DNA from 2 places in the Micromonospora sp. HM134 genome. Region 2 is predicted to be linked to the other one. Evidence: predicted binding sites of a transcription regulator. Region 2 holds the regulator's gene; the other holds the start of a gene.
What was found. Region 2 encodes HspR, which represses chaperone genes until heat shock. Its sites were predicted from a motif close to TTGAGTNNNNNNNACTCAA; they were not measured.
Positions count from the first base shown of each region.

Region 1: the regulator HspR is predicted to act here: its motif matches at 6,624-6,642, upstream of lon (endopeptidase La).

Region 1 covers NZ_CP041061.1:3,888,505-3,904,067, forward strand. The annotation lists gene FJK98_RS16615 (DoxX family membrane protein) at 1-448, opposite strand, end outside; gene FJK98_RS16620 (CBS domain-containing protein) at 675-1,364, shown strand; gene FJK98_RS16625 (helical backbone metal receptor) at 1,397-2,113, opposite strand; gene FJK98_RS16630 (DICT sensory domain-containing protein) at 2,127-3,236, opposite strand; gene FJK98_RS16635 (hypothetical protein) at 3,379-4,248, shown strand; gene FJK98_RS16640 (hypothetical protein) at 4,555-5,862, shown strand; gene FJK98_RS16645 (Lsr2 family protein) at 6,075-6,422, opposite strand; gene lon (endopeptidase La) at 6,666-9,002, shown strand; gene FJK98_RS16655 (DoxX family protein) at 9,130-9,501, shown strand; gene FJK98_RS16660 (DEAD/DEAH box helicase) at 9,558-11,282, opposite strand; gene FJK98_RS16665 (2'-5' RNA ligase family protein) at 11,382-11,909, shown strand; gene FJK98_RS16670 (glycoside hydrolase family 9 protein) at 12,027-14,285, shown strand; gene FJK98_RS16675 (hypothetical protein) at 14,494-15,450, shown strand; gene FJK98_RS16680 (SLC13 family permease) at 15,483-15,563, opposite strand, start outside.
Region 2 covers NZ_CP041061.1:132,284-147,846, reverse strand. The annotation lists gene FJK98_RS00760 (polyamine aminopropyltransferase) at 1-605, opposite strand, end outside; gene FJK98_RS00755 (hypothetical protein) at 602-1,354, opposite strand; gene FJK98_RS00750 (DUF350 domain-containing protein) at 1,354-1,776, opposite strand; gene FJK98_RS00745 (DUF4247 domain-containing protein) at 1,817-2,242, opposite strand; gene FJK98_RS00740 (DUF2617 family protein) at 2,298-2,897, opposite strand; gene FJK98_RS00735 (DUF4178 domain-containing protein) at 2,900-3,526, opposite strand; gene FJK98_RS00730 (hypothetical protein) at 3,623-4,027, opposite strand; gene clpB (ATP-dependent chaperone ClpB) at 4,263-6,854, opposite strand; gene FJK98_RS00720 (hypothetical protein) at 6,979-7,260, opposite strand; gene FJK98_RS00715 (winged helix-turn-helix domain-containing protein) at 7,803-8,033, shown strand; gene FJK98_RS00710 (cation:proton antiporter regulatory subunit) at 8,164-8,664, shown strand; gene FJK98_RS00705 (cation:proton antiporter) at 8,670-9,875, shown strand; gene FJK98_RS00700 (hypothetical protein) at 10,051-10,482, shown strand; gene FJK98_RS00695 (hypothetical protein) at 10,565-10,774, opposite strand; gene FJK98_RS00690 (heat shock protein transcriptional repressor HspR) at 10,993-11,436, opposite strand; gene dnaJ (molecular chaperone DnaJ) at 11,465-12,652, opposite strand; gene grpE (nucleotide exchange factor GrpE) at 12,734-13,477, opposite strand; gene dnaK (molecular chaperone DnaK) at 13,514-15,385, opposite strand.

The DNA.
Region 1 (15,563 bases), 3.8 Mb from region 2:
GGTCGTCCATGAAGAGGTTGTTCTCGGGAGGCAGGACGGCGGTCCACATCAGCACCATGAGCAGGCCACCGGCGGCGGCGGCGATCCGCATCCCGATGCCGAGCAGCAGGGCCACCCCGATCCCGGCCAGGCCGATCATGAACAGCCAGTCGGCCCAGGCCGCCCCGGCGATGTCCTGGTAGATCCCCTGGAACGGGCCGGTCGCGCCGAAGGCGAGGAACCCCTTGGTCGGGCTGCCGCCGTTGATCCAGGCGTTCTTCGTCGCGGTCTCGTGGCCGAGGCCGAACAGCTTGTCCAGGAACGCCCAGAGGAAGATCCAGCCGAGGGCCAGTCGGGTTCCGGCCCAGACGTACCGGGCGGCCCGCTGGCGGGTGGTCTCGGTTCCGGCCACCGGTGCGATGGTCCTGGCGGTGGTGTTCCGCTCGATCGTCGCGGTCATGGTCTCCACGTCCCTTCTCTGCCTGGCACCGCACTTCCCGGTGGCAGTTACATTCCACGCCGGTCGGCGCGGTCCCGGCAGGGCCGACCGGTCCGTGCCGGGGCGGGACCTAAGTCCCCTGGTACGGCCGTCCGGACGGGACCTTCGGCCTCCGGGTGACCGGTCCACCCGCCCCTGCCCCGACCGGCCGGCGCGGCCCTAGCGTCGGACGGGAGAACCGGGCGAGGAGGTCGTGATGAGGACGTGGCAGGTGGACGACGTGATGACCCGGGAGGTCGCCACGGTGGGGGAGGAGACCCCGTACCGGGTGATCGTCGACATCCTGATCCGCCGGGGCGTCAGCGCGGTGCCGGTGGTGGACGACTTCCGTCGGGTGCTGGGGGTGGTGTCCGAGGCTGACCTGTTGCACAAGGTGGAGCACTCCGGGGCGCACGAGGAACGCCGGGTGTTCACCGGGCGTCGGCGTCGGGCGTCCCGGGAGAAGGCGGGGGCGCTGCTGGCCAAGGAGCTGATGACCGCGCCGGCCGTCACCACCCACCCGGGGGCGTCGCTGCCGGCGGCGGCCCGGCTGATGGACCGGGAGGCGGTCAAGCGGCTGCCCGTCCTGGACGACCTGGGCCGGCTGGTCGGCATCGTCACCCGCAGCGACCTGCTGCGGGTGCACCTGCGCACCGACGCCGAGATCCGCGAGGACGTGGTGCAGGAGGTGCTGCGCCGGGTGCTGGCCGTGCGGGACGGACTGGTCACCGTGCAGGTCCGCGACGGCGCGGTGCGGTTGGACGGCCGGCTGGACCGGCGGACCGCCGCCGAACTGGCGGAGAAACTCGCCGGCCAGGTCAGCGGGGTGGTCCAGGTCACCAGCACCATCGGGTACGACGTGGACGACGCCGGCCTGACCGAGCGGGGGATCACCCCGGTGGCCTGACCGCCACCCGGTCTGAGCGCCGGGGCGGACGGTCAGACCGGGGCGGCCAGTTGGGCGGCGAGCAGGGCCGGCGCCTCGGCCAGCGACGGGCCGTACCAGGTGAGGTGGCGGCCGGAGACCAGCGCGCAGGGGACGCCGGGGAAGGCGTCCGGCCCGTCGTCGGCGGTGAACGCGTAGGGCTCGTCGGGAAGGACCACCAGGTCGGGCCGGCGGGCCCGCAGCGCGTCGAGATCGGGACGCGGATAACGGTCCGGGTCGTCGTCGTACACGTTGACCACGCCGAGCCGGCGCAGCACGTCCCCGGCGAAGGTGTCCCCGCCGAGCACCACCCACGGCCGCCGCCACACCGGGACCACCGCCCGCCGGGGGCCGTCGGCGACGGCGGGCGCGGCCCAGGCCCGGCGGGCGTCGGTCAGCCAGCCGGGCTCCCCGGTCACGCCGAGCGCGGCGAGCACCCCGGCCAGTTCGTCGAGGGCCTGCGGCACGGTCCGGGGGTAGGTGACCAGCACCGGCACCCCGGCCGCGGTGAGCGCGTCCGCGTCGACGCGGCGGTTCTCCTCCACGTTGAGCAGCACCAGGTCCGGCCGCAGCGCCCGGACCCGGTCCAGGTCGGGGTACTTGCTGCCGCCGACCCGGGCGACGTCCAACCCCGCCGGGTGCACGCACCAGTCGGTCGCGCCGACCAGCAGCTCCGGCGCGGTCACCGCCACCGCCTCGGTCAGCGACGGCACCAACGAGACCACCCGCACGTCGTCCCCGTCCTCAGTGGGCGGCGGTGGCGACGGTTTCCCGGGCCACGGTGGCCACCGGCACACCCTCCCGGGCCGCCCACTCGACGGCGTGCCGCACCTCGGCCACCGGCAACGGCCGCCGGTCGGTCACGGTGACCGCCGTGTGCACCGCGAAGGACACGAACGGGTACGACCGGGCCAGCCCGGCCACGCAGTCGTGCACCTGACCGGCCACCGCCAGCGCCTCCTCCCGGGTCAACGCCGGCAGCACCAGCAGGTACTCGTCGGGGGTGAGGCGGACGGCCCGGTCGACCGGGCGCAGCGGCGCGGTCAGCGCGGCGATCACGGCCTGTGCCTCCCGTGCCGCGCTGCGGCGTCCGAACCGTTCCGGGGCGCCGGCCGGCTCACCGACGCGTACCCCGATCAGCGCCACCGGCAGGGTGCCGGCGGCGGTCACCCCGTCCATCCCGGTCCAGCGGCGCAACGTCGGCTCGTCCACCAGCCCCGGCGGGCCGTCCACCGGCTCGGCGTGCCGGCCCGGTGCGTTGCGGTGGGCGCGTTCGGCGCGGTCGGCCATCAGCCGCAACGCCGCCTCGGCCCGGCTCTCCCCGGGCGTCGCCGGCAGGTCCCGGACCCGGTGCAGCACCTGGTCGACGGCGGTCAGCGCGGCCGGGGGGAGCCGGTCGCCGAGCTGGGTGCGCAGCCGGATCACCTCGTGCAGCGCCTCGTCGCGGCGGAACCCCCAGCGGCCGGCGAACAGCCGCCCCTGCTCCAACGTGTCGGCCGGCACCGCCTCCCGGCGGTCCCGGGCCACCAGGCTCGCCCCGAACCGGGGGGTCAGCGCCACCACGCTCCACTCCCGGGCCAGTTCCTCGGTGCCGTCAAGCGTCACCGGGTACGCCCCGGCGGGCAGCTCCGGCGGTGTCTGCCCGACCAGCCCGACGACGGTGACCGCCGCGCCCGCCGCGATCCGGGCGTAGCGTTCCCGCTCCCGCAGGAAGTACGGCATCCGCTGGAACAGGGCGATCACCACCAGCGGGCCGTCCTCGGCGGTGGCCAGCGCCGACCGCTCGATGGCGTGGGAGACCGTGACGAGACTCCGCTTGGTCAACAGTTCCGGGGCCGGTCCGTCGTGCAGCACCCCGTGAGCGTAGAGATCGCGCCCGGGGTGCACCAACCGCCTGGTGCCGCGTCCGTCGTCCGAACCGGCGGGGCGGTGACCGCGGTCGACGTCCTAGACTCGGCCGGTCACCCTCGCCTGCCACGGACGGACCGACCCGACGATGACGCGTACCGCCACCGACGACGCCCGGCTGCGGCCGGTCCCGGCCGGTGCCGCGCCGCTGTTCGTCCGGGCCGGCCAGGCCGTGTACGCCGCCCGCCGGCTCGGCGACCTGGTGTCGCGCCGGCCGGCCGGGGTCACCGGGCACCAGTGGAGTTCCGCCCTGCGCGAGGAGTTCGACCACGTCGTCTGCGCGGCCGACACCGGTGTGCCGCTGTTCGCCCTGACCGTCGGCCCGGCCGCGGCCCCGGGGTCGGCCGGGCAGCGGGCGGGGCGGATGGCCGCCGCGGTGTGCGCCGCCGTGGGCCTGCCGGTGCTGCGGATCGGCTCGCCGACGCTGCGGGCCGCCGGGCACGGCCGGCGCATCGTCACGTACGTCATCGACGCGCGCGCCTACGCCGCCGGGGCCGCCCCGGACGGGTCGGACGACGCCCCGGTGGGCTTCCGGGACATCGTCGGGCGGCTGCCGGACGGGCGTACCGGGCCGGTCAACGACCTCGGCGCGCTGTCCCGGGCGGCGGCCGTCGAGGCGTACGTGTCGCGGCGGCTCAGTGACCCGATCGTGCGCGGGTTGCACGTGTGCTGGCACGACGGGACGGCCGAGGGGTGGAGCTGGGTCGAGGTGCGTCCCGGCCGCTGCCTGGTGGAGCGGGTCACGGTGCACGAGGCGCGGCTGAGCTGCGGGGTGGACCCGGGCCGGCTGGCCGAGGATCTCGCGGCGGTGGCGGTGGGCGACCGGCTGGCCGGGGTGGAGAACGAGGAACCGGCCCTGCTCGACCGGGACGAGTTGCGTCGGCAGATCCGCGCCCTGCGGGACCGGCGTGACGAGTTGGGCGCCCCGTTCGCGTTCGATCACCTCTGCGTGGACTGACCCGCCGCCGAACGACCCGGCGTCATTTTCCGGCGACGGTTGGTGACATTGTGGCCCGCCCGGAAAACGGTCCGGGATTCCTCGATCCGCGTTGAACCTTCGCCGATGCCGGCCCGTACCTAAGCGGGAATGGACAGGATCTTCCCAGCCGCGCCACCCGACGCGGCGGACGGTGCGGAAAGGCATCGTCGGCCATCGACGTGCGACCGGAACGTCGCAGTGTCTCCGGCGGGGGTGACCGACCCGGAAAGGGTCTCCTCGTCGGGGGCGCGAGTCAGGTACCGGATCGAGAAGGAGAGCAATTCGATGCGCAGGTCCACAGGGGCACGCCGGTCATCCGGTAACGCGCGGAGCAAGCGGCTGCTGGCGGCGGTCGGTGCGCTCGTCGTCTTCGGCGGTATCGCCGCCGTCACCCAGATCTCCTCGGCCGGGGACAAGCCGAGGCAGCAGACCCGCAACGTCTCGTCGGCCTGCGTCGCACCGAGCCCCGGTGCCACCTCGCCGAGCGGGCGCGGCAGCACCACCCAGACGTGGCAGAACGGCCGGTGGGTCCGCAACCACTGGGGTGACGGGCAGATGTCCGTCGCCGAGTGCCAGGCCGTCAAGGCCGGCAACGCGCCGGTGACCACCCTCGCCTCGACGGTGGCCTGCCCGGAGGTCACGCCCCGGCTGCCGCAGATCCCGGCCCAGGCCAAGGCCGAGGTGGACAGGGAACTCGCCCTGCTCAAGACCCAGATCGACGACGCCAACAAGCGGTTGGCGGCCGAGGGGCGCAACGGTCAGGCGTTCATCAACAACGCCATCCTCGGCCCGCTGGCCGACAAGCGCCGGTCGGCGCTGAACCGGATCGCCACCGCGATCGGTCGCTTCGCCCAGCGCCCGCAGGGCCTGGAGCAGCTCGCCGGCTGCCAGGTGGCCGCCAACAACGGCGGTAACAACGGCGGCCAGAACGGGAACAACGGCGGCCAGAACAACAACGGCGGGAACAACGGCAACAACGGCGGCCAGAACGGGAACAACGGCGGCCAGAACAACAACGGCGGGAACAACGGCAACAACGGCAACGCCCTGGGCGTGCTGGCGAAGGACTGCGCCAACAGCCGGTTGCAGCCGCACGACGGCTTCCAGAACGGCAACCGGTGCGTGAGCACCGCGTTCGGCGAGGTGGGCGCGGCGGCCAACAACCCGTCGCTGCTGATCACCCAGTTCCCCAACCAGGTGCAGCGCAACCAGGCCTTCACCCTGAAGGTCTCCACCCGCAACCTGGTCCGTGACCGGTTCCTGGCGGCCGGCCAGGGCGGCTACTACCTGGAGAGTTCGGTGCTCAACGGGCAGGGCCTGACCCGTGGTCACTTCCACACCGCCTGCCGGATGCTCCAGAACACCAACCAGGCGCCCTCGAACCCGCAGGACGTGCCGGCGTTCTTCGTGGCCACCGAGGACGGCAAGGGCGGCAACCAGGCCGACGACGTGACCATCCAGATCCCGGGTCTGCCGCAGTCGGGTACGGCGCAGTGCGCGGTCTGGGCCGGCGACGGCTCGCACCGGGTGCCGATGATGGAGCGGGCCAACCAGACCCCCGCCTTCGACGTGGTGCGCATCCGGGTCAACTGACCCGATCGGCGACGACTGCGGGCCATCCCGGGAACCTCCGGGGTGGCCCGCAGTTCCGTGTCCGCCGGGTGCGCCCGGGGACGGGCAGCGTACCGGCAGATGTTTTCGGTGCGGGGTCGCCGGGTGGAAACTGTGGACACGGACGAAAACGCCGGGGTCACGCTGATATCCCAGCGTGACCCCGGCGTGTCCGTTCGTGATCCGGCCCGCCGTCAGCGGTTCTTCCACGCCTCCACGACCGAGACCGGGATGCGCCCGCGCTCGGAGATTTCGTGTCCGTTCTTGGTCGCCCATTCCCGGATGGCGCGGTTCTGCTCGCGATCCATTCCCGAGACGCCGGGCCGGGCGGGGCGGCGGGCCGGGCGACCGGCCTCGACGGCACCTCGGCCCATTCGACGGCCAGCGGTGATGTAGGCGTCGAGCGCCTTGCGCAGCACCCCCGCGTTCTCGTCGGAGAGGTCGATGGTGTACGCCGCCCCATCCAGGCTGAACTCGACGGTCCGATCGGCCTTTCCGCCGTCGAGGTCGTCGGTCAGAACGGTGATTACTTTCCTTGCCATCGCCATTACTCCCTGTGGTGATCGGGGTGTGCTAAGAGTTTGACGTATCTGACGGCAAATCCGCAACAATATGCCTCTCTTTCATTTGGCGGGTCGCGCCAATCCTGGGAAATCCGGGTACGGCCAATGCTGGCCGGCGGTGGCGGTGCGGCTGGGATGTGTCCTGGGTCACAGGTCGGAACACGGGGCACGGTTTGTGACTTGAGTGAGACACGCTCAACCTCAAGTGATGGCAGGTGTTCGATGGCAACCCTTCCGGTACTTCCCCTGACCGACGTCGTCCTGCTGCCCGGCATGGTCATCCCGGTGACCCTCGACCCGACCACCCAGGCCGCCGTCGACGCCGCCCGGGCCAGCGGCGACAAGACCCTGCTCGCCGTCCCCCGCATCGACGGCGAGTACGGCCCCGTCGGCACGATCGCCACCATCGAGAAGGTGGGCCGTCTTCCCGACGGTGAACCCGCCGCCGTGGTGCGTGGCCTCGCCCGCGCCCGGATCGGCTCCGGCGTCCCCGGACCCGGCGCGGCCCTCTGGGTGGAGGCCACCCGGCTCGACGAACCCGCCCCCGCCGGCCGCGCCCGCGACCTGGCCCGCGAGTACCGCGCCCTGATGACCTCCGTCCTCCAGCAGCGGGGCGCCTGGCAGGTCATCGACGCGATGGAGCGGATGACCGACCTGTCCGAACTGGCCGACGCCGCCGGCTACGCGCCGTGGCTCAGCCTGGCGCAGAAGACCGAGCTGCTCGCCGCGCCGGACGTCACCGCCCGGCTGGAACTGCTCGTCGGCTGGGTGAAGGAGCACCTGGCCGAGCAGGAGGTCACCGAGCAGATCAACAGCGACGTCCGGGAGGGGCTGGAGAAGTCCCAGCGGGAGTTCCTGCTCCGCCAGCAGCTCGCCGCGATCCGCAAGGAACTCGGCGAGGACGAGCCGGACGGCTCCGCCGACTACCGCTCCCGGGTGGAGTCCGCCGACCTGCCGGACAAGGTCCGCGAGGCGGCGCTGCGCGAGGTCGGCAAGCTGGAACGGGCCAGCGACGCCTCACCCGAGGCGGGCTGGATCAGGACCTGGCTGGACACGGTGTTGGAGATGCCGTGGAGCACCCGTACCGAGGACAACACCGACCTGACGGCGGCGCGGGCGGTGCTCGACGCCGACCACGCCGGCCTGGCCGACGTCAAGGACCGCATCCTGGAGTACCTCGCGGTGCGCAACCGGCGCGCCGAGCGCAACCTCGGGGTGGTCGGCGGACGCGGCTCCGGCGCGGTGCTGGCCCTCGCCGGCCCGCCCGGCGTCGGCAAGACCAGCCTCGGCGAGTCGGTGGCCCGGGCGTTGGGTCGTAACTTCGTCCGGGTCTCCCTCGGCGGCGTCCGCGACGAGGCCGAGATCCGTGGGCACCGGCGCACCTACGTCGGCGCGCTGCCCGGCCGGATCGTCCGCGCGCTGCGCGAGGCCGGCTCGATGAACCCGGTGGTGCTCCTCGACGAGGTCGACAAGCTCGCCGTCGGATACGCCGGAGACCCGGCCGCCGCCCTGCTGGAGGTGCTCGACCCGGCCCAGAACCACACCTTCCGCGACCACTACCTCGAAGTCGACCTCGACCTGTCCGACGTGCTCTTCCTGGCCACCGCCAACGTGGTGGAGACCATCCCCGGCCCGCTGCTGGACCGGATGGAACTGGTCACCCTGGACGGGTACACCGAGGACGAGAAGGTCGCCATCGCCCGCGACCACCTGCTGCCCCGGCAGCTCCAGCGGGCCGGCCTGACCGCCGACGAGGTGACCGTCACCGACGGGGTGCTGGCGCTGATCGCCGGTGAGCACACCAGGGAGGCGGGCGTCCGGCAGCTCGAACGGGCCCTGGCGAAGATCCTGCGCAAGGTCGCCGTGGCCCTGGCCGCCGACCCGACCCCGGTCCGGGTCGACACCGACAATCTGGCCCGCTACCTGGGCCGGCCGAAGTTCACCCCGGAGTCGGCCGAGCGGACGGCGGTGCCCGGCGTGGCCACCGGCCTGGCCGTCACCGGCGCCGGCGGCGACGTGCTGTTCATCGAGGCCACCAGCATGGACGGTGAGCCGGGGCTGACCCTCACCGGGCAGCTCGGCGACGTGATGAAGGAGTCCGCCCACATCGCGCTGTCCTACCTGCGCGCCAACGGGCGGCGGTACGGCCTCGACCCGAACGTCCTGGCCGGACGCCGCATCCACCTGCACGTGCCGGCGGGTGCGGTGCCCAAGGACGGCCCGAGCGCCGGCATCACCATGGTCACCGCGCTGGCCTCCCTGGTGACCGGCCGGCCGGTACGACCCGAGTTCGGGATGACCGGCGAGGTGACGCTGTCCGGGCGGGTGCTGCCCATCGGCGGGGTGAAGCAGAAGCTGCTCGCCGCGCACCGGGCCGGCCTGACCGAAGTGATCATCCCGGCCCGCAACGAGCCGGACCTCGACGACCTGCCCGCCGAGGTGCGCGCGGCGCTGACCGTGCACACCCTGGCCGACGTGGCCGACGTGCTCGCCCTGGCGCTGCGCCCGGCCGAGATCGACGCGGACACGCTCGGCGGTCGACCGGTCGGCGCCGCCTGACCGGAATCCACCCCACGGCCCCCGATGTCCCGCCCGGCGTCGGGGGCCGCTCCGGCCCCGTAGCCTGGACCCTTCCCGTTTCCCGCATCCGCCACCGTCCGGTGGCACCCCTCGGAGGCGACCACCCGTGAACGTGTTCCTCTGGATCGTGCAGATCCTGCTCGCCGCGATCTTCGCCGGCGCGGGACTGACCAAGCTCACCCAACCCAAGGAGAAGCTGCTCGACCGGATGGGGTGGGTGAGGAACGTCCCGCCCGTCCAGGTCAAGGCGCTCGGCGCGGCCGAGCTGCTGGCCGCGCTGGGGCTGGTCCTGCCCGGCCTCACCGGCATCGCCACGGTGCTCACCCCGCTGGCCGCCGTCGGGCTGGTCATCGTGATGGCCGGCGCGATCGTGGTGCACGCCCGCGCCAAGGAACACCCCGGCACCGTGGTGACCGTGGTGCTGCTGGTCCTGGCGGCGCTCGTCGCCTGGGGCCGGTTCGGGCCGTACCCGCTCTGAACCGCCGCGACCGGCCCGCACCCCGCACGGGGAGGCGGGCCGGTGTCGCGTCCGGTTCAGCGCCCGTCGCCGCCGCGGTCGCGCCGTACGGTCGCCTTGCGGCCCTTGATGGTGCTGTTGCGCAGCCCGGCGATCACCTCGTCGGCGACGCCCTGCGGCACCTCCACCAGCGAGAACCGGTCGGCGATCTCGATCGAGCCGATGTCCCGGCCGCTCACCCGGGTCTCCCCGGTGATCGCGCCGACCAGGTCCTGCGGGCGGACCCCGGCCCGGCGGCCCAGGCCGATGAAGACCTGCGCGGTGCCGCCCGTGCGGGGCCGGCCGGCACCGCCGCCACGCCGCTCCCCGCCCCGGCCGTCGAACCCGGGCCGGGGCTCCCGGGGCGGACGGACCGCCACCTGCGGGATCTCCTCCTCGTCGTCGGAGCCCGGCAGGGCCGCCTCGTGGGCCAGCTTGACCGCCGCCAGCGCCACCTCCATCAGGTCGAACTCGTCCGACAGCGACTCGACGATCACCCGGAACGGGTCCAGGTCGTCCTCCAGCAGGCTCTCCCGCAGCGCCGCCTGGGTCAGCGCCAGCCGTCGGGTGCGCAGGTCGGCCACCGTCGGGATCTTGTCGATGGTGATCCGCTGGCCGGTGACCCGCTCGATGGTCTTGAGCATCCGGTGCTCCCGGGGCTCGGCCAGGGTGATCGCCACCCCCTCCCGGCCGGCCCGACCCACCCGCCCGATCCGGTGCACGTACGACTCCGGCGCGGACGGCACGTCGTAGTTGACCACGTGGGTGAGCTGCTCGACGTCCAGGCCCCGGGCCGCCACGTCGGTGGCCACCAGCAGGTCGGCGGTGCCGGCACGCAGCCGCCCCATCACCCGGTCCCGCTGCTCCTGGCTCATCCCGCCGTGCAGCGCCTCGGCCCGGTAGCCCCGCCCGTTCATCGTCTCGGTGAGCCGGTCGACCTCCTCCCGGCTGCGGCAGAAGACGATCGCCGCCGTCGGGGACTCCACGTCCAGCACCCGGCCCAGCAGCGCCGGCTTGTGCGCCCGGGTCACGATGTAGGCGCTCTGCCGTACCCGGGGCGCCTCGCCGGCCACCGGCTGCTCCCGCCCGATCTGGATGCGCTCCGGGTCGGTCAGGTGCTGGCGGGCCAGCCCGTCGATCCGGGCCGGCATGGTGGCCGAGAAGAGCACCGTCTGCCGCTGCGCGGGCGCGTGCTCCAGGATCGCCTCGATGTCCTCGGCGAAGCCCATGTCGAGCATCTCGTCGGCCTCGTCCAGCACCACCGTGGCCAGCGAACCCAACCGCAGGGTGCCCCGGGCGATGTGGTCCAGCGCCCGGCCCGGGGTCGCCACCACCACGTCCACGCCCAGGTCCAGGGCGCGCAGTTGGCGGCCGATCGGCTGGCCGCCGTAGATCGGCAGCACCCGGGCACCGAGATCCTTGCCGTACCGGTGGAACGCCTCGGAGACCTGCACGGCCAGTTCCCGGGTGGGCACCAGCACCAGCGACACCGGGTCGCCGCCCTGACGGTCCTCCGGCATCCGCTGCAACAGCGGCAGGGCGAACGCGGCGGTCTTGCCCGTACCGGTGGCCGCCTGCCCGAGCAGGTCCCGTCCCGACAGCAGCAGGGGGATCGCCTCCCGCTGGATCGGGGTCGGCTCCTCGTAGCCGAGCGCGGCGAGGGCGCCCAGCAACTCGGCGCGCAGCCCGAGATCAACGAAGGCGGGCCCGCCGTCGGAGTCGTCGGGAGCGGAGAGGTCGGTCGGTGTGGGTGCGGAACTCATAGCCAAAGTTTTCCATCACCCCGGTGGGGCCGCGCCGCCGACCGGCCCCACCGTGCCGACCGGCACAGTCGCACCCGCCCGCCGGATAGCCTGACGGGCGTGCGTACGGTGGAACTGCTCTGCTGCCCGACGCTGGAGCGGACGGTGCGGGCCGCCTGGGACCGGCTGGCCGCGGCGGGGCTGCCCAGCCTGGCCCGGCACGGCCACCCGACGAACCGGCCGCACCTGACGCTGGCCGCCGTCGAGGCGTTCCCGCCCGACGCGGCCGACCGGCTCGCCGCCCTGTTCGCCACCGCGTTGCCGCTGCCGGTCACCCTGGAGCGGGTGACGGTGCTCGACGGCAGCGCCCCGCTGGTGTGGCTGGTCCGGCCGAGCGCGGCGCTGACCGCCCTGCACGACGCCGTCTGGGCGGCGCTGGACGGCGCGGACGGGCAGCGGCCCTGGCACGCCCCGGGGAACTGGGTGCCGCACCTGAGCCTCGCGCTGCGCTTCCGCGACCGCGACCGGCGGCTCGCCCGCGCCCTGGTCGGCGGGGAGCGTCCGGCGGGTCGCCTGGTGGCGGCGCGCAGCTACGACGGCGACACCCGGACCGTCCGGTCGTTGGGCGGCGGCTTTCCGGCGGACTGACGGTGGTCTATGGTGGGCGGAGCGCTCCCGTCGACGGTCCGTCCGACCGCCCGGCGGATCACTGCTGCGCTGGAGCCCGGTCGGATGGTCAATGCCATCACCACCGGAAGAGGCCCCATGCCCCAGCATCCCCGACGGCGTCCGGTCGCGCTCGCGGCTGCCGCCCTGCTCGCCCTCGGCGGGCTCGCGGCCGTGCCGCAGCTCGCCGCCGCCGCCCCCGACCCCGGCTCACCGGTCAAGGTCAACCAGGTCGCCTACGTGCCGGGGCTGCCCAAGCAGGCCACCGTCGTGAACTCCGCGACCTCCCCGCTCGGCTGGACGCTGCGCAACGCCGGCGGCGCCACGGTGGCCTCCGGGCAGACCACGGTACGGGGCACCGACACGCTCTCCGGCGACCCGGTGCACATCGCGGACTTCTCGGCCTACGACACCCCCGGCACCGGCTACGTGCTGTCGGTCGGCGGGAGCAACAGCTACCCGTTCGACATCTCCGCCGATCCGGTACGCCGGCTGCGCGGCGACTCGCTGGCGTTCTTCTACCACCAGCGCAGCGGCACCCCGATCGACGCCCAGTACGTCGGTTCCCGCTACGCCCGCCCGGCCGGGCACGTCAACGTCGCCCCCAACCGGGGGGACAACAACGTGCCGTGCCGCACCTCCTGCGGCTACACCCTGGACGTGCGCGGCGGCTGGTACGACGCCGGTGACCAGGGCAAGTACGTGGTCAACGGCGGCCTGGCCACCTGGCAGCTACAGAACATCTACGAGCGCACGCTGTACGTGAGCGGAGCGGACCGGTCCGCCGTCGCCGACGGCACGCTGGCCATCCCCGAGCGGTCCAACGGGGTGCCGGACGTGCTCGACGAGGCCCGTTGGGAGTTGGAGTTCCTGCTCAAGATGCAGGTGCCGGACGGCCGGACCAACGCCGGCATGGTCCACCACAAGATCCACGACCAGAACTGGACCGCCCTGCCCACCCGTCCCGAGCTGGACAGCGAGCCCCGGCTGCTCTCCCCGGTGAGCACCGCCGCCACCCTCAACATGGCGGCGGTGGCCGCCCAGGCGTCCCGGCTGTGGAAGCCGTTCGACGCCGCCTTCGCCTCCCGGGCCCTGGCCGCCGCCGAGAAGGCGTACGCCGCGGCGAAGGCCAACCCGAACCGGCTCGCCCCCGCCACCGACAACACCGGCGGCGGCGCGTACGAGGACAACACCGTCACCGACGAGTTCTACTGGGCGGCGGCGGAGTTGTACGCCACCACCGGCACGGCCGGCTACCGCAACGACCTGAGCGGCTCCCCGCACGCCCGCGGCGCGAGCTTCACCCGGGGCGCGTACGACTGGAGTTGGACGGCCGGGCTGGGTGACACCACCCTGGCGCTGGTGCCGACCGGCCTGGCCAGCGGCGACGTGAGCGCGATCCGCTCGGCGATCGTCTCCTTCGCCGACCGGATGCTCGCCCAGATCGCCAACCAGGGCTACCCGGCCCCGGGCAGCGGCAACGGCACGTACTACTGGGGTTCCAACGGCGCGGTCGCCAACAACGCCAACGTGCTCGCTGTGGCCTTCGACCTGACCGGCACGGCCCGCTACCGCAACGGGGCCTTCGCCGCCTACGACTACCTGCTCGGCCGTAACCCGCTCAACCAGTCCTACGTGGCCGGCTACGGGGACAAGCCGGTACGCAACCTGCACCACCGGTTCTGGGCCAACCAGAACGACGGCTCGCTGCCCATCGCGCCGCCCGGCTCGCTCTCCGGCGGCCCGAACAGCGAGTTGCAGGACCCGGTCGTGCAGGCCCAACTCGGTGGCTGCAAGCCGCAGAAGTGCTTCGTCGACGACATCGGGGCGTACTCGGTCAACGAGGTGGCGATCAACTGGAACGCGGCGCTGGCCTGGCTGGTGCACTGGGCGGCCGAGCAGGCCGGTACCGGCACCGGCCCGAACCCGACGCCGACGCCGACGGTGACCCCGACCCCGACGCCGACGACCACCCCGACGCCGACCCTGCCGCCGCCGACCACCACGCCTCCGCCGCCGACGACCACGCCCCCGCCGTCCGGCGGGTGCGCGGTGACGTACTCGGCGAACAGCTGGAGCACCGGCTTCACCGGCAGCGTCACGCTGGCCAACACCAGCGCGGCGGCCTGGTCGTCGTGGCGGTTGACCTTCCGGTTCACCGGCAACCAGCAGATCAGCCAGGGCTGGTCGGGCCGGTTCAGCCAGAGCGGCAGCGAGGTCACGGTGACCAACGAGAGCTACAACGGCGCGGTCGCGCCGAACGGCTCGGTCAACCTCGGCTTCAACGCCACCTACAGCGGCACCAACGCGACCCCGACCGGGTTCGCGGTGAACGGGACGGCCTGCACCCTGCGCTGACCCGTCCGCCCCGGGCCGCCCGTCGCGCGTCGACGGGCGGCCCGGTCGCGGTCCCGCACCGGCCCCGGCCGGCGTGGGACCGGGCGACGCCGCCGGCCGCGTGTCGCCCTTCGGGGTCATGGGAGGAATGCTCGGTCTCCACCGGTTCACCACGGTTACGGTGCCCTCAGGTTCATCCGCACCGTGTCGCACCGGAAGAGGACCGACCATGCGCGTGCCCAGCCGAAGCCCCGGCCCCCAACCCGGCGTCACCCCGCCCGCCCCGGCCCGGCGGACGCCCGTCCCGGCCCGTTCCGTGCGGCCGGCCGCCCCCGACCTCGACGCCTACCGGCAGGCGGTCGCCGAGTTGCTGGTCGAGGTCGGCGCGCTCGCCGGGACCGCCGGCACCGCCGCCCGTCAGGTGCTGCTCGACCAGCGGCTGCGCGAGCCGGCCGTCGCCGACGTGCTCGACGCCACCGAGCAGGGGGTGCTGGGCGCCCGGGAGACCCTGCTGCTGGAACTGGCCCGGCACCAGCCCGACCGGCCCGACCCGGGCCCCGACCTGACCGCGCTGGTCCGGATCTACCTGCTCTCCCGCATCGACCTGATGTGGTGGCGGGACACGACGGTGCTGGCGACCGACGAGCAGGTCGACACGCACCCCGACCTGATCGACCTGGAATGGCTGCGTCGCCGTGGCCTGCTCGGCTTCCGCTACCGGGAACAGCCGGCCGGCGTCCTGGGCCGGGGCGTACGCGCCGTCCGGGGCCGGCTGCTGCCCGAGGCCGCCCCGCCCACCGCCGGGGTGCCGTTCCGCCGGACCCGCCGGGAGGTCGTCGCGCTCCTCAACGACCTGGCCCGGGAGTTCGCCCGGTCCGCCCCGCCCGGCACCCCGCCGCTGTGGGTGACCAGCCTGGCCCACAGCACCGAACACCAGTACCGGCTGCGCCGGCTCGGCCGGCCGGCCATGCTGCCCAGCGGCCACTGCCTCGGCTGGGCGGTGGACGTGGAACTGGCCTGGTACGCCCGGTTCGGCGCGCGGGACGTGCTGGCCGAGATCCTGCTGGCCCGGCAGGCCGCCGGTGAGCTGAACGTCATCGACGAGGGCCCCGCCTGGCACGTCTGCCTGGCCCCGGCGGCCCGTGCCCGGCTGCGTTCGGCGTACGAGGCCGAGATGGGGATCTGAACGACCGGCCGGTTGACGGTCCCGCCGTCGGGTCAGCCGGCGGCCAGCAGGGCGAGCACCGCGGCGAGGGTGCCGAGCACCGCGACCACCGCGCTGGTCGCCACGAACCGGCC
Region 2 (15,563 bases):
CAGACCAGGGCCAGGCCGGCCACCGCGTTCACCGCGCCGACCACCAGCGCGCCCTTGAGCTGGCCGAAGACCGGGATCAGCAGGAACGGGAAGGCGAGCCCGCCGAGCAGCGCGCCGACGTAGTCGGCGGCGAACAGGTCGGCGACCGCGCTGCCGGCGGCCTGCTCGCGGATGCGTTGCAGCATCACCATCAGCAGCGGGATCTCCGCGCCGATCAGCAGGCCGAGCACGAACGCGGTGCCGACCAGCGCCGGGCCGTACAGGTCGAGCCAGGCGAACGCTGCGTAGAGGCCGAGCACGGACAGGCCGCCGAGCAGGGCCAGGGTCAGCTCGATCACCGCGAACGCGGCGGCGGCCCGGGGCTGCAACGGCTTGGCGACCAGCGCGCCGACGCCCATCGCGAAGACCATCACGCCGAGCACGATCGACGCCTGCCCGACCGTGTCGCCGATCAGGTAGCTGCCGAGCGCGACCAGGGCCAGCTCGTACACCAGGCCGCAGGCGGCGCAGACGAAGACCGCGACCAGCACCGCCGCGCGGGCCCACCGCCAGTGCGGCCGGGCCGCCGGGCCGCCGTCGACCGCCGTCGGCACCTCGGTGGTCACGGCGTTCCCCGGGTACGCCCGGCCGGGGCCGCCGCGCGCTGCCGGCCGCGCTGCACGAACCCGACGGTGAGCAGCAGCGCGGCGACCAGCAGCAGACCGGCGGCGGCGAGCAGCGAACCCCAGCGGTCCCGCCAGAAGTCGCTGCCGGCGTCCGGCAGCGGAGCCGCCGTCGCGCCGGGGTCGGCGGTCGGGGTGGGGGCCGGCGAGGCGACGCCGGCCTCGGCCACCAGCAGCGGCAACGCCACGGCGGCCCGGCAGATCGCCCAGCCCGGGTCGTCGACGAACACGTCCTCTTCCAGGCCGAACCGGGTCAGCCCGGCCTGCACCGAGGCCAGGTCGGCGGGGGCGAGGTCGGGCGAGCCGACCACGGTGACGTACGCCGAGTCGCTGCTCTCGCTGCTCTCCGCGGTGTAGGTGATCCGGGCGCGGGCCTCGACCCAGCGCGGGCAGCGGGCGTCCTCGCTCACCGCGACGCCGTCGCCGAGGTTGGAGCCGACGCTGACCGTCGAGTCGTACGACTTCTCCAGCCGCCAGCCGTAGCAGATGCCCTGGCTGGTGGCGGCCTGGGCGAGGAGCGGCACGGTGTCGGCCCGCTCGTCGGCCGCCGGGGCGGGGACGGCCGTGCCGCCGGAGTCCCGGTTGAAGATGCTGCTTCCCACGCAGCAGAGCACGAACAGGCCGAGGATGAGCCAGACGACCCAGGTGCCCGTGTTCTGCTTCGCCTTCGCCGGCTGCTTCGCCGTGGTCATCAGCTGATGGCGGCGGCGATGATCGCGCCGGTGGCGAGGTGCACCACCGCCGACACCCAGACCGCCGGGTGCGGCTGCGGGTCGACCAGCAGCGTGCCCAGCTTGCCCGGGGTCAGCGCGTCGAGCAGCACGAACGCCAACGCCATGATGACCAGCCCGACGATCCCGTACGCGGCGGCACCGACCAGGCCGAGGACGAAGTCGTCCTCGCTGGCGGCGATCGCGGCCACCACGATGATGCCGACGCCGGCCAGGTTCGAGGTGAGCAGCAGCGCGGCGTTACGGTTGCGTTCGGTCCAGATCAGCTCGTGGAGCTTGCCCGGGGTGGCCACGTCGACCAGCACGTAGCCGACGGCCATCAGGACGACACCGACCACCCCGTAGGCGAGGGTGACCAGCAGGTCGGTGACCAGGTTCTGCACAGCGTGCTCCAGGGGTTCGTTCGGTCGGGATCGGTGCGCGTCACTTGCCGGAGCCGGGGCCGCCACCGCGTACCGTGCTGCCCCGCCCCCAGCCCCAGTGGTTGCCCACCGTCGAGTGGTACCGCGGGTAGGCGGTGCGCATCCGTTCCAGCAGGATCACCGAGCCGGCGGCGATCGGCAGGATCACCAGCGAGTCGTCGTCGTAGCGCAGGTAGACGCCGCTGCCGTCGACGTACTGGTCGGCCGGCTTCCAGGCGTCGGTGACGTCCTTGGCCACCTGGCTCGGGGTCCGGTTCGAGGTGTACGCGACGGCGTCCCGCCCGATGTCCCGGCTCGCCGCCCGGGTGTAGCGGTCCTCGATGTAGCCCCGGGGCGAGAAGTTGCCGTAGAAGATCGCGAAGGCGGCGACCAGCGCGCCGACGACCGCGAAGGCCACCCCCACCACGAACCAGCGTCGGTAGGTCACGGTGTCTCCTTCGTTCGCGACTGCGGGGCTCGCAGAACCGGCTCACTCCTCACGCTCACGGCGTCTCCTCCGTTCGCGACTGCGGGGCTCGCAGAACCGGCTGTGGGGTGCGCGGGAGCGTCACCACCGTCTCGGTCAGGACCAGTTCGTTGGTCTGGGGGTACGCGTGCCAGGTGCGCCAGCCCACCGTCCCGTCCGGCGCGTCGGGGCGTACGGCCAGCGCGGTGACCGCGTCCGGGTCCCCGGGAAAGACCCCGACCAGGGCGTACGGGTCGTCGGTCAGCTCGACGCGGAGCGCGGCGATCCGGGTGTGCAACTCCCCCTCGGCGGGACGCAGCACGGTGGCGGTGAACCGGTAGCCGCCCGCCTCGTCGTGCAGGTCGCCGGGCAGGTGCGGGGGCCTTCCGGGCAGGCAGGCGACCGTCTCGACCAGCCCGTCCGCCCCGCCGGGCCGGTCGGGGGCGGTCGCGTCGGCACCGGCCGGGACGGTGAGGACGACCTGGTGGGACGCGCCGAGCAGGCGCAGCCGCAGCCGGACGTCGCCGGGCAGGGTCAGGTCACGGATGTGCAGGGCGGGGCGTTCCGGTCCACCGAGCGCCAGGCTCAGGTCGGCGGCGCAGGTGTCGACGTACGGGGTGTCCAGGCTGACCAGCACGATCAGGACCCCACCGGGCCGGCCTGCGGGTACACCATCACGTCCGCGCGGTGCAGCCGCTCGCCCCGGCCCACCTCCCAGCCGGCCTCCCCGTACGCCTCGAAGGAGAGCCGCTCGCCGCCCTGGCCCCGGTAGTCCTGGTAGCGGACGGTGCCGTACGGGTCGAGGCCGGTGCTGCCGGTGGCCGAGTAGCGGGCCTGGCCGGACTCCTCCCAGGAGTAGCGGCGGCCGGCGAAGTCGAGGGTGGGCGCGCCCGGGGTGATCGTCGCGGCCGGCTCGGCCGTCCAGAGGACCAGTTCCAGGTCCGGGTCCTCCTCGACGGAGAGCCAGCGCTTGTCACCCTCGACGGTGTCCAGCAGGTGTTCGGCCCAGCTCCAGCCGCCCTCGACCAGGTGCACCGAGCCGCGGACCGCGTACGAGACGCCGCGGATCTCGACGATGTCGCCGGGCTTGAGCTTGCGGGGGTCACCGCGCAGGGCGTCGGAGTCGGTGTCGCGGAACGGGTCCTTCGCGGGCGTCGGGCGGTTCGGCTTCCGACTCCGGCTGAGGGCCACCGCCGCCACCACGATCCCGGCGACCCCGATCAGACATCCCAACGTCGCCACGACGTACGCGACCGGACCGTTCACCCCGACCACCTCCCCAAGTGCATCGGCGGAGACGGTAACAACCCCGCGCACCCCGCGCACCTGGGGAAACTCAGCGAATTCTGAGTGAGCGGTCAGTTACCGAGAGTTCTCGTCGGGGTGCGGGCCGGCCAGCCGGTCGGCCGCGTACCCGCGCAGGGTGGTGGCACCCATCGTGCAGCCGGTGAAGGTGGTGAACTCGCCGTCGTCGTCGCCGAGTGCTGTCCAGGCCGCCCGGGCCGCCGCCGGGTCGACCCGTTCCAGCAGCGTCGCCGCGTACGCCCGCCCGGCCGGCGACCCGTGCCGCAGCAGCCAGTCGACCTGCTCGCGGGCCTGCCGGGGGCGCTGCGCGAACGCCTCCTCGACCCGCCGGTACGCCTCGGTCGCCGGCAGCAGCGTGCCGGCGAACCCCACCCCGCCGAAGGCGACGGTGTCCGCCCCGGCGAGTTCCCGCACGGCGGCGTCCAGCTCCGGATCGCCACTCTTCTTCCGCATCCCGAACATGCCCCCTTCCTTTCCCCGCCCCGGCACTGACCACCCACCCCACCCCCGCCCAACCCACCGCGCCCCCGCACTCAGCCCCCGCCCAACCGCAGTGATCAAGAGGTTTACGTCACCGGAGAGCGCTCCCGGTGACGTAAACCTCTTGATCACCGGGGCGGTCGGCAGGGAGGGGAGAGGGGGCGGTGGAGGGGCCGACCCCGCCGGGGTGGCGGGGTCGGCCCGGTGGGTGTGGGGGTCAGGCGGCGGTGACCGCCAGGCCGTCCTTGTCGTCGGACAGGTCGACCCGTACCGTGTCGCCGTCCCGGACCACGCCGCCCAGCAGAGCCTTGGCGAGCTGGTCGCCGATGGCCGACTGGACCAGGCGGCGCAGCGGCCGGGCGCCGTAGATCGGGTCGTACCCGTGCTCGGCGAGCCAGGTCCGGGCGGCTTCGCTGACGTCCAGCGCCAGCCGGCGGTCGGCGAGCCGGCGACGCAGCCGGTCGAGCTGGATGTCGACGATCGACCGCAGGTCGTCCCCGCGCAGCGCGGCGAAGACCACGATGTCGTCGAGCCGGTTGAGGAACTCCGGCTTGAAGTGCGAACGGACCACCGCGAGCACCCCCTCGCGGCGTTGCTCGTCGGCGAGCGTCAGATCGCTGATCACCGACGAACCCAGGTTGGAGGTCAGGATCAGGATCGCGTTGCGGAAGTCGACCGTACGACCCTGACCGTCGGTGAGCCGGCCGTCGTCGAGCACCTGGAGCAGGATGTCGAAGACGTCCGGGTGGGCCTTCTCCACCTCGTCCAGCAGGATCACCGAGTACGGCCGGCGGCGCACCGCCTCGGTGAGCTGCCCGCCCTCCTCGTAGCCGACGTAGCCGGGCGGGGCACCGACCAGGCGGGCGACGGAGTGCTTCTCGCCGTACTCGCTCATGTCGATGCGAACCATGGCCCGCTCGTCGTCGAAGAGGAACTCGGCCAGCGCCTTGGCCAGCTCGGTCTTGCCGACGCCGGTCGGGCCGAGGAAGAGGAAGCTGCCGGTGGGGCGGTCCGGGTCGGCGACGCCGGCCCGCGCCCGGCGTACCGCGTCGGAGACGGCGCCCACGGCCTCGGCCTGGCCGACCACCCGGCCACCCAGCGACTCCTCCATCCGCAGCAGCTTGGCGGTCTCGCCCTCCAGGAGCCGACCGGCCGGGATGCCGGTCCAGGAGGCGACGACGGCGGCGATGTCGTCCGCGCCGACCTCCTCCTTGAGCATCGCGCCGTCGGCCTGGAGCCGGGCCAGTTCCTGCTCCGCCGTCGCCAGGTCGGCCTTGAGCGCCGGGATCCGGCCGTAGCGCAGCTCGGCGGCGCGTTCCAGCTCGCCGTCGCGTTCGGCCCGCTCGGCCTCGCCGCCCAGGCGTTCCAGCTCCTCCTTGGCGGTGGAGAGCTTGGTGATGTGGCTCTTCTCGGTCTGCCAGCGCTCGGACAGCGCGGTGAGCTGTTCCCGCTTGTCGGCCAGCTCCTTGCGCAGCCGGTCCAGCCGCTCGGCGGAGGCGGCGTCCGGCTCCTTGGCCAGCGCCATCTCCTCGATCTCCAGCCGGCGTACCGCCCGCTCGATCTCGTCCACCTCGACCGGCCGGGAGTCGATCTCCATCCGGAGCCGGGACGCGGACTCGTCGACCAGGTCGATCGCCTTGTCCGGCAGGAACCGGTCGGTGATGTAGCGGTCGGACAGCGACGCGGCGGCGACCAGGGCGGCGTCGGTGATCCGGACGCCGTGGTGCACCTCGTAGCGCTCCTTGAGGCCGCGCAGGATGCCGATGGTGTCCTCGATGGTCGGCTCACCGACCAGCACCGGCTGGAACCGGCGCTCCAGGGCCGGGTCCTTCTCGATGTGCTCGCGGTACTCGTCGAGGGTGGTCGCGCCGACCATCCGCAGCTCACCCCGGGCGAGCATCGGCTTGAGCATGTTGCCGGCGTCCATCGAGCCCTCGCCCTTGCCCGCGCCGACCACGGTGTGCAGCTCGTCGAGGAACGTGATGACCTGCCCGTTCGAGTTCTTGATCTCCTCCAGGACGGACTTGAGCCGCTCCTCGAACTGGCCCCGGTACTGCGCACCGGCGACCATCGCGCCGAGGTCGAGCGAGACCAGCTTCTTGTCCCGCAGCGACTCCGGTACGTCGCCGGCCACGATCCGCTGGGCCAGGCCCTCGACGATCGCGGTCTTGCCGACGCCGGGCTCGCCGATCAGCACCGGGTTGTTCTTGGTACGTCGGGAGAGCACCTGGATCACCCGACGGATCTCGGAATCCCGCCCGATCACCGGGTCGATCTTGCCGTCCCGGGCGCTGGCGGTGAGGTCGACGCCGTACTTGGCCAGCGCCTGGTAGGTCTGCTCCGGGTCGGCGGTGGTGACCCGCCGGTCGCCGCCGCGCACCGTCGGGAACGCGGCGACCAGGTTCTCCTCGGTGGCCCCGGCGGACTTCAGCGCGTTGGACACCGCGCCGCCCACCCGGGCCAGGCCGGCGAGCAGGTGCTCGGTGGAGGTGTACTCGTCGCCGAGCGGCCGGGCGATCTGCTCGGCGGCCCCGATGGCGTTGACGAACTCGCGGGCGAGGGTGGGCTCGGCGATGCTGGACCCACGCGCGGCGGGCAGCGCGTCGACCGAGCGTTGGGCGACCCGGCGCAGCTCGGCGGGGTCGGCACCCACGGCGCGCAGCAGGCCGGCGGCGGTGGAGCCGTCGGTGTCGAGCAGGGCCAGCAGCAGGTGCCAGGGTTCCACGGTGGCGTGACCACGCTGGTTGGCCAGCGCGACCGCACCGGTGATGGTTTCGCGGCTCTTGGTGGTGAGTCGTTCGGTGTTCATGGGCTCCCCCGGGATCGGCGTGTCCACTAGTAAGAGACACCACCAGAGTTGAGCCTATTCCGCTCAACTCTGCCAACGTGGCGTGGGTCACACTGCCGACCGGTCGGGGTGGGCTGAGGTGGGATCAACGGGGCAGGCGGGTGGCGTTCGGTGGCCGGCGGGGCAGGCGGGAGGTGCACGGGGTTTCATGGTCGGCCCGGAGCACACACCGGCGGCCGGTCTCCAGTCGGTTGTCGCAGAAGACGCGGTGGCGTAGCCCCTGGTCATCCTCGGCGGAGACGGTGGTCTCGCAGGGGTCGACGTGAGCGAGGAAGGCCAGCGAGCGGGCCGCCGTCCGGGCGAGCATCTTGGCCCGCGCCAGATCCGCAGCGACCACCGGCAGGTGTACGACATACCGCCCGGTCACGCCTCCTCACCCGTCCGACCCGGCTCATGCCACCCCGGGCGGGCCGAAGCAGTATCGGCCCAATGGCGGTATAGCGATGGCTCGGACACCGCAATATCGCCCCACCTGAGTTGACCAAGGTCGAGCTTCGACGGTGGGTGCGGCGACTCGTACGCCATGGCGCTCCTTCGCTGGACAGTTCGGTGTCGCGGTGCTGGAAGGGCAGCCCGGCCGCGCTGTCGGCTCGGCCGGACTGCCCGCCCTGCCGTCGCAGCCCACTTCGGCAGTACGACGACAGGGCCGCTTTCGCATGGACGCCACCGACGAGGTCCATGTCGATCTCAGGGCTGGCACGACTGACGCATCTTCTGGCCCAGTCGTGCCAGCCCACGGATGCCAACCGGAGGCCGGTTTGCCTACCAGGCTTTCCACTGAAGGCCCCGCCGAAGCAACATACAATGCAAACCATTGGAAGGCAATCACTCGCCATGCAAAGCACGCGAAGTCTTGGCGGGTCATGTGCTGCCATGAGAGGATCTTGGGGCCTACCAGGAGTTGCCGCCATGCCCCGAGTTTCCGACCGTCAGCGCATTGCCCAGGACATCCGCGACAAGATCGCCTCCGGCGAGTATTCGCCAGGCGACAAGTTGCCATCCCTGCGTGAGTTGATCGCGCACTACGAGGTTTCCGCCGAGCCCGTGCGCTCCGCACTGCTGATCCTTCAGGCGGAGGGCCTCATCGAAGGTCATCAGGGCAAGGGAACCTACGTCACACCGCGCAGAACCACCCCTTGATCCCGCAGCGCGGGTCGCGGTTACCGACCGGCGAGCCGGCGACCACAGCCGGTGCCGGGCCGTAGAACGCTCGCGAGCAGGGCAGACATCCGTCGGGCCGAGGTGGAGGACAGGGTATAGCCTCTCGTCCGTGCGAGTACGTGTCGAACAGACCGCCCTACCGGGAATCGGCGTCCGTCATGACCTGATGACGGAGTCCGGCCGCCGGCTCGGGGTGGTTTCCCACCGCAATGGCCGCCGCGACCTGGTCCTCTACGACCCGGACGATCCCGACTCCTGTCAGCACGACATCCCGCTGACCGACGACGAGGCCGAGGCGCTGGCCGACATCCTCGGCGCGTCGCTGATGCTGGGTCAGCTCTCCGGCCTGCGCGAGCAGGCGGCCGGGCTGCTCACCGAGCAGATCGCCATCCCGGCCGGGTCGAAGTACGTCAACAAGCGGCTCGGTGACACCAAGGCACGTACCCGGACCAGCGCCTCGATCGTGGCGGTGCTCCGGCAGGGCGAGGTCAACGTCTCGCCCGATCCCACCTTCCGCTTCGCGGCCGGTGACGTGGTGGTCGTGGTCGGCACCCGGCAGGGTCTCGACGGGGTGACCGCCATCCTCGCCGACAGTGACCCGGACGGCTGAGGCGGATGCACGAAACCACAACTCTACTGGTCGAGGTCGGCGCTCTCCTCCTGCTGCTCGGGCTGCTCGGTCGGCTCAGCCGCCGGTTCGGCGTCTCCCCCATCCCGCTCTACCTGCTCGCCGGCCTCGCCTTCGGCCACGGCGGTCTGCTGCCGCTGGCCGCGAGCGAGGAGTTCTTCGCCGTCGGCGCCGAGATCGGCGTCATCCTGCTGCTGGTCATGCTCGGCCTGGAATACAGCGCCAACGAGCTGGTCGGCAACCTGCGCTCGGCGGCCCCGGCCGGCCTGATCGACGCGGTCCTCAACGCCCTGCCCGGGTTCGGCTTCGCGCTGCTGCTCGGTTGGGGCTGGGTGGCGGCCGTGGTACTCGGCGGCATCACCTGGATCTCGTCCTCCGGGGTGATCGCCAAGGTGCTCGGCGACCTCGGCCGGGTCGGTAACCGGGAAACCCCGGTCATCCTCTCCGTGCTGGTCATCGAGGATCTGGCGATGGCGCTCTACCTGCCGCTGGTGACCGCGCTGCTGGCCGGCGTGGGCCTGGTCAAGGGTGGGATGGCGCTGGGCATCGCGGTGCTCACCGTGGTGGTCGTGCTGGTCGTCGCCATCCGCTTCGGTCACCTGATCTCCGCGGCCCTGTCGGCGAAGGACCCGGAGGCGCTGCTGCTCGGGGTGCTCGGCCTGACCCTGCTGGTGGCCGGGATCGCCGCCCGGCTCCAGGTCTCCGCCGCCGTCGGGGCGTTCCTGGTCGGCATCGCCCTGTCCGGGCCGGTGGCGCACCACGCCACCGAGCTGCTCTCCCCGCTGCGGGACCTGTTCGCCGCCGTCTTCTTCGTCTTCTTCGGCCTGGTCACCGACCCCCGGGACATGCCGCCGGTGCTGCTGCCCGCGTTGCTGCTGGCCGTGGTCACCATGGGGACGAAGCTGGTCACCGGCTACCTGGCGGCTCGGCGGGCCGGGATCGCCGAGCCCGGTCGTTGGCGGGCCGGTTTCGCCCTGATGCCCCGTGGTGAGTTCTCCATCGTCATCGCCGGTCTCGCGGTCGCCGCCGGCACCGTCGAACCCCGGTTGGCGGCGCTCGCCACGGCGTACGTGCTGATCACCGTGGTCACCGGCCCGATGCTCGCCCGGTTGCCCGACATGCCCTGGTTCAAGCAGCGGCTCCGGCGGAGGATCGCCGCCCGTCAGCCCCGACCGGTACCCGCCACGGACTGAGTTTCACCTGGCCAGGTCGACCGCACGGGTCGGCCTGGCCGGGGCATCCGTTGCCGAATTGCTTCCCGGCAGGTCTTCCGCCGGCCGGGGGCGGCGGCTAGCGTTGCGCCCCAGCAGGCCAGGGGCTCGCAGGCGGGACGGAGGCATCCCGCGGGCGTGAGCGGGAAGGTTGCCGGTGAGCGCGCACGGTCCGACGTTCCGCGGCTTCGCCAACCCCGTCGATCCGTCACCGGCGGAGTTGCGGGCCTGGGCGTACCAACCCGACTCGGTGCCGTTGACCTCGCTGCCGCAGGACTGGGACCTGCTGGTGGCGGGCGACCACCTGGTGCTCACCCTCTTCGAGCTGGCCCGGGACCCGGCCTGTCCGGCCCGCCGCTTCGCCCTGCACTGCCTCTACATCTACGCCGCCGACGGCATCCGGACGAAGTTCCGCGCCCATCCCCGGCGTCGGTTCCGCAAGCTGGTGGAGCAGGCCGAGCGCGACGGCGACGAGTTGGTGCGCAACTGGGCGCACAACAGCCGGATGCTGCTGGCCCGGCAGGAACTCTTCACCTACCACGACTGGTGCGAGGGCGGCCTGGTCCGGGACAACCGTCGTCTCGGCTGACGTCACGGTCCGCGCCGGACCCGCCCGGACGGCGAACGGGCCGGGACCCCCCGTGGGTCCCGGCCCGCACGTCGGCGGATCGTCAGCGTTGCGATCCTCCCTGCTCACGGCGTTTCGCCTCGGTCTGCTCCCGGTCCTTCCCGGGGGTGGGCCGATCGGCGAACCTGCCGTCCTTCACCGTGTCGGAGAACTTGCCCTCGGTGACCCGGTCGAACTTCTCCCGGACGTTCTCGGCCACCCGGTCGAGCCGTTCCTCCGCCTGCCGGGCCACCTTCTTCGCCGATTCCGCCACGGTTCCCCCCACCCTCGGAGTCCGGATTGGTCCGCTTACGCCTGATTCACAGGTTAACGGGACACCCCTCCCCACGGCGGGGGAATGCGTAATCCCCGCAGGGAATTCGCGCTAGATACGCCGAATAGCGGCATCCCGTCGAGGGGACACCGCTATTCGCGGCCAGAAGTGTTGATCATGCCGGGCCGGCCCCGAACGGTGCGGCGGAACGCCGGGGGTCAGCGCCCGGGGGCACGGCGGGGACGCCACACCACCAGCGCCGTCGAGGTGCGGTTCGTCGGCACCAGGTCGCCCCGGGAGAAGCCGCTGGCCAACGTCTCCAGCTCGGCGATCCGCCGGTACGCGGCGTCCAGCTCCGCCTCCAGCCGGGCCACCCGCTGCTGGGCCTCCTCCACCAGGCGTTCCAGCCCGATGATCCGCTTCACGCCGGCCAGGTTGACGCCCTCGTCCTGGCTGAGCCGCTGCACCTCGCGCAGCAGGACGACGTCCCGCACGCTGTAGCGTCGACCGCCACCGGCCGCCCGGCCGGCCTGCACCAGGCCGAGCCGGTCGTACTGGCGCAGCGTCTGCGGGTGCATTCCCGCCATCCGTGCCGCAACCGAGATCATCAGCACCTTGGCCTCGTAGGCAGGGTCACCCGAACCGACGAACCCGTCCGACATCCCACTCACCTCCGCACCCGTCCACCGGTCAACCGACCCGACGCACCCGCGCGTCGAGATGTTCCCGGGCCGCCGGCGGCGTCGCCCCGGCGAACGACTCCAGCGCCGCCCGCGCCTCGTCCGACACCGTCGCCGGCACCACCACGTCCAGCGTGACCAGCAGGTCACCGGCCCGCCCGTCCCGTCGTACGACACCCTTGCCCCGGGCCCGCAGCACCCGCCCGGACGGGGTGCCCGGGGGGACCCGCAGGGTCACCGCGCCGTCCAGCGTGGGCACCCGCAGGTCGGTGCCGAGCACCGCCTCGGCGAAGGTGATCGGCACGGCCAGCGTCAGGTCGTCACCGGTACGCCCGAACAGGTCGTCCGGCCGGACCTTCACCTGCACGAACAGGTCGCCCGCCGGCCCACCGCGCTGCCCCGGCTCGCCCCGCCCGGCCAGCCTGATCCGCTGGCCGTCCGCCACCCCGGCGGGGAACCGGACGTTGAGCGTGCGGGTCTTGGTGACCCCGCCGGTGCCCTGGCACTCGGGACACTTCTCCTCGACGACCGTCCCGACACCCTGGCAGTTGCGGCACGGCTCGGAGAAGCTGAACGACCCCTGGTCCCGGGTGGTCACCCCGGCGCCGTGGCAGACCGGGCAGGCGGTCGGCTGGGTGCCCGGCTTCGCGCCGTTGCCGTGGCAGGTGTCGCACACCCCCGGCGCGCGCAACGTCAACGGCAGGGTGACACCCCGGACGGCGTCGCCGAAGTCGAGCGCGACCTCGGCCTCCACGTCCCGGCCCCGGGCCGGGCCACGCGCCCGGGTCGGGCCGGCGCCACCGCCACCGCCACCGGAGAAGATCGAACTGAACAGGTCGGTGAAGCCGCCGCCACCGAACCGGCTGTCCCCGCCGCCACCGCCGCCGAACAGGTCGGAGACGTCGAACGGGGCCCCGCCGGGCTGACCCGCGCCGCGCGCGCCCCGACGAAACGCGCCCGAGCCGAACAGCGAGCGCATCTCGTCGTACTCGCGGCGCTTGGCGTCGTCGCCGAGCACCGCGTACGCCTCGGAGACGGCCTTGAACCGCTCCTCGGCCTTCGGGTCACCGGGGTTGTGGTCCGGGTGCGACTCCCGGGCCAGTTTCCGGTACGACTTCTTGATCTCGTCCGAGGAGGCGGACTTCTCCACGCCCAACGTGGCGTAGAAGTCCTTCTCGATCCAGTCCTTGGAACTCACCGGTCCACCCCCTTCCGTGAGATGTGGCCCGGTCGCCCCGCCCACCGTTGCGGGCGGGCGGGGCGACCGGATGGCCGTGCACTATTCCGGGTCGGCGACCGCGACCATGGCCGGCCGCAGCAGCCGCTCGCCGAGCAGGTAACCCCGACGCATCACCTGCACGCAGGTGGGCTCGTCGACGTCCGGTGAGGTCTGGTGCGCGACCGCCTCGTGCCGGGTCGGGTCGAACGGGTCGCCCTGCTCACCGAAGGGCGTCAGGCCGAACTTGCCCAGCGCCGTGGTGAGCTGCTCGGCCACCGTGCCGAACGGGCCGACCAGGTCGCCGTGTTCCCGGGCCCGGTCCAGGTCGTCCAGGATGGGCAGCAGCGCGGCGAGCACCGAACCGGTCGCCTGCTCCTGGACCACGCCCCGGTCCCGGTCCACCCGCTTGCGGTAGTTGGCGTACTCCGCCGACACCCGTTGCAGGTCCCGGGTCCGCTCGTCCAGCTCGGCCCGGAGGGCTTCCAGCTCGGCCCCGAGCGGGGAGCCCGTGGCGCTGCCGTCGACCGGCTGCGCGGGGGCGTCCACCACCGGCGGACCGGTCGGCGCCGGGTCGTCGAGGGTGGTGGCCTCGGCCTCGATCTCGTCGACCACCACCTCGGACTCCTCGACCAGCCCCTCGGCCGGGACGTCGGCCCCGGCGTCGGCGGCGGCGGGCGTCTCCTCGGTCTTGCCGAGCTTGCGGTTGTCCCGGATGACGACCCGCGGCCCGTCGTCGGTGGGCGCGGAGCCACCCGGCGTCGACCCGGAGGTGCCCGGGTCGGCGGCTCGTGGCTTCTCCGTCATACGACTACCTCGTTCCCTGTGCGGTGGCGCGGACCGTCACTTCTTGTCCTCGTCCACGATCTCCGCGTCGACCACGTCGTCCGGGCCGCCCGCCTTCGGGGCCCCGGCGGCACCGGCGGCACCCGCACCGGCTCCGGCACCCGCGCCCGCACCGGCCGCGCCCGGCTGCTCGGCCTGCTGCGAGTAGAGCAGCGAACCGGCCTGCTGGGAGACCTGGGCGAGCCGCTCGTGGGCCGACTTGATCTTCTCGATGTCCTGGCCGCCGAGCGCGCCGCGCAGCTCACCGAGAGCCTCGTTGAGCTGCTCCCGGTTCTCCGAGGGCAGCTTGTCGCCGCTCTCGGCGAGGAACTTCTCGGTCTGCCACTGGAGCGCCTCGGCCACGTTGCGGGTCTCGGCCTCCTCCCGGCGACGCTTGTCGTCGTCGGCGTGCTCCTCGGCGTCCCGGCGCATCCGCTCGATGTCGTCCTTCGGCAGCGAGGAGCCGCCGGTGATCGTCATCTTCTGTTCCTTGCCGGTGCCCAGGTCCTTGGCGTGCACGTTGACGATGCCGTTGGCGTCGATGTCGAAGGTGACCTCGATCTGCGGCACGCCGCGCGGGGCCGGCGGGAGGCCGGTCAGCTCGAAGGTGCCGAGCTTCTTGTTGTACGCCGCGATCTCCCGCTCGCCCTGGAACACCTGGATCAGCACCGACGGCTGGTTGTCGTCGGCCGTGGTGAAGACCTCGGAGCGCTTGGTCGGGATGGTGGTGTTGCGCTCGATGAGCTTGGTGAAGATGCCGCCCTTGGTCTCGATGCCCAGGCTCAGCGGGGTCACGTCGAGCAGCAGGACGTCCTTGACCTCGCCCTTGAGCACACCGGCCTGGAGCGCGGCGCCGACGGCGACGACCTCGTCCGGGTTGACGCCCTTGTTCGGGTCGCGGCCGGTGAGCTGCTTGACCAGGTCGGTGACGGCCGGCATCCGGGTGGAGCCGCCGACCAGGATCACGTGGTCGACGTCGGCGATCTTGATGCCGGCGTCCTTCACGGCCTGCTCGAACGGGCCCTTGCAGCGGTCCAGCAGGTCCTGCGTCATCCGCTGGAACTCGGCGCGGCTGAGCGTCACGTCCAGGTGCAGCGGGCCGGCCGACCCGGCGGTGATGTACGGCAGGTTGATGTTGGTGGTGGTGGCCGCCGACAGCTCGATCTTGGCCTTCTCGGCCGCCTCGCGCAGCCGCTGGAGCGCCATCTTGTCCTGGCCCAGGTCGATGCCGTGCTCGCCCCGGAACGTCTTCACCAGGTGGTCGATGATGCGCTGGTCCCAGTCGTCGCCGCCGAGCTGGTTGTCACCGCTGGTCGACTTGACCTCGACGACGCCCTCGGCCAGCTCCAGCAGGGACACGTCGAAGGTGCCGCCACCCAGGTCGAAGACCAGGACGGTCTGCTCCTTGGAGCCCTTGTCCAGCCCGTACGCCAGGGCCGCCGCGGTCGGCTCGTTGACGATCCGCAGCACGTTGAAGCCGGCGATCTCGCCGGCCTCCTTGGTGGCCTGGCGCTGGCCGTCGTTGAAGTAGGCGGGCACGGTGATCACCGCGTCGGTGATCTGCTCGCCCAGGTAGGCCTCGGCGTCCCGCTTGAGCTTCATCAGCGTGCGCGCCGAGATCTCCTGCGGGGTGTACTTCTTGCCGTCGATGTCGACGGTCCAGTTGGTGCCGATCTCCCGCTTGACCGAGCGGATGGTCCGGTCCGGGTTGGTCACCGCCTGGCGCTTGGCGACCTCACCGACGAGCACCTCGCCGTTGCGGGCGAACGCGACGATCGACGGGGTCGTCCGCGAGCCCTCAGCGTTGGCGATGACGGTGGGCTCACCGCCCTCGAGAACGCTGACGCAGGAGTTCGTCGTGCCGAGGTCGATACCGACCGCACGTGCCATCTTCGCTTCCTCGCTTCGTAACGGATGGGGCAGGTCAGAGGGCCTGCCCGGCGGGCCGCCCGGAGCGACCGCACCACAAGTTGAGTGAACTTGACTCAATAGTGCCACGCGATCGCCAAAGCGCAAGTCGAGTTGAGCCGACCCGACGCAACCTGACCGTTACTACCCTCCGGTTGTC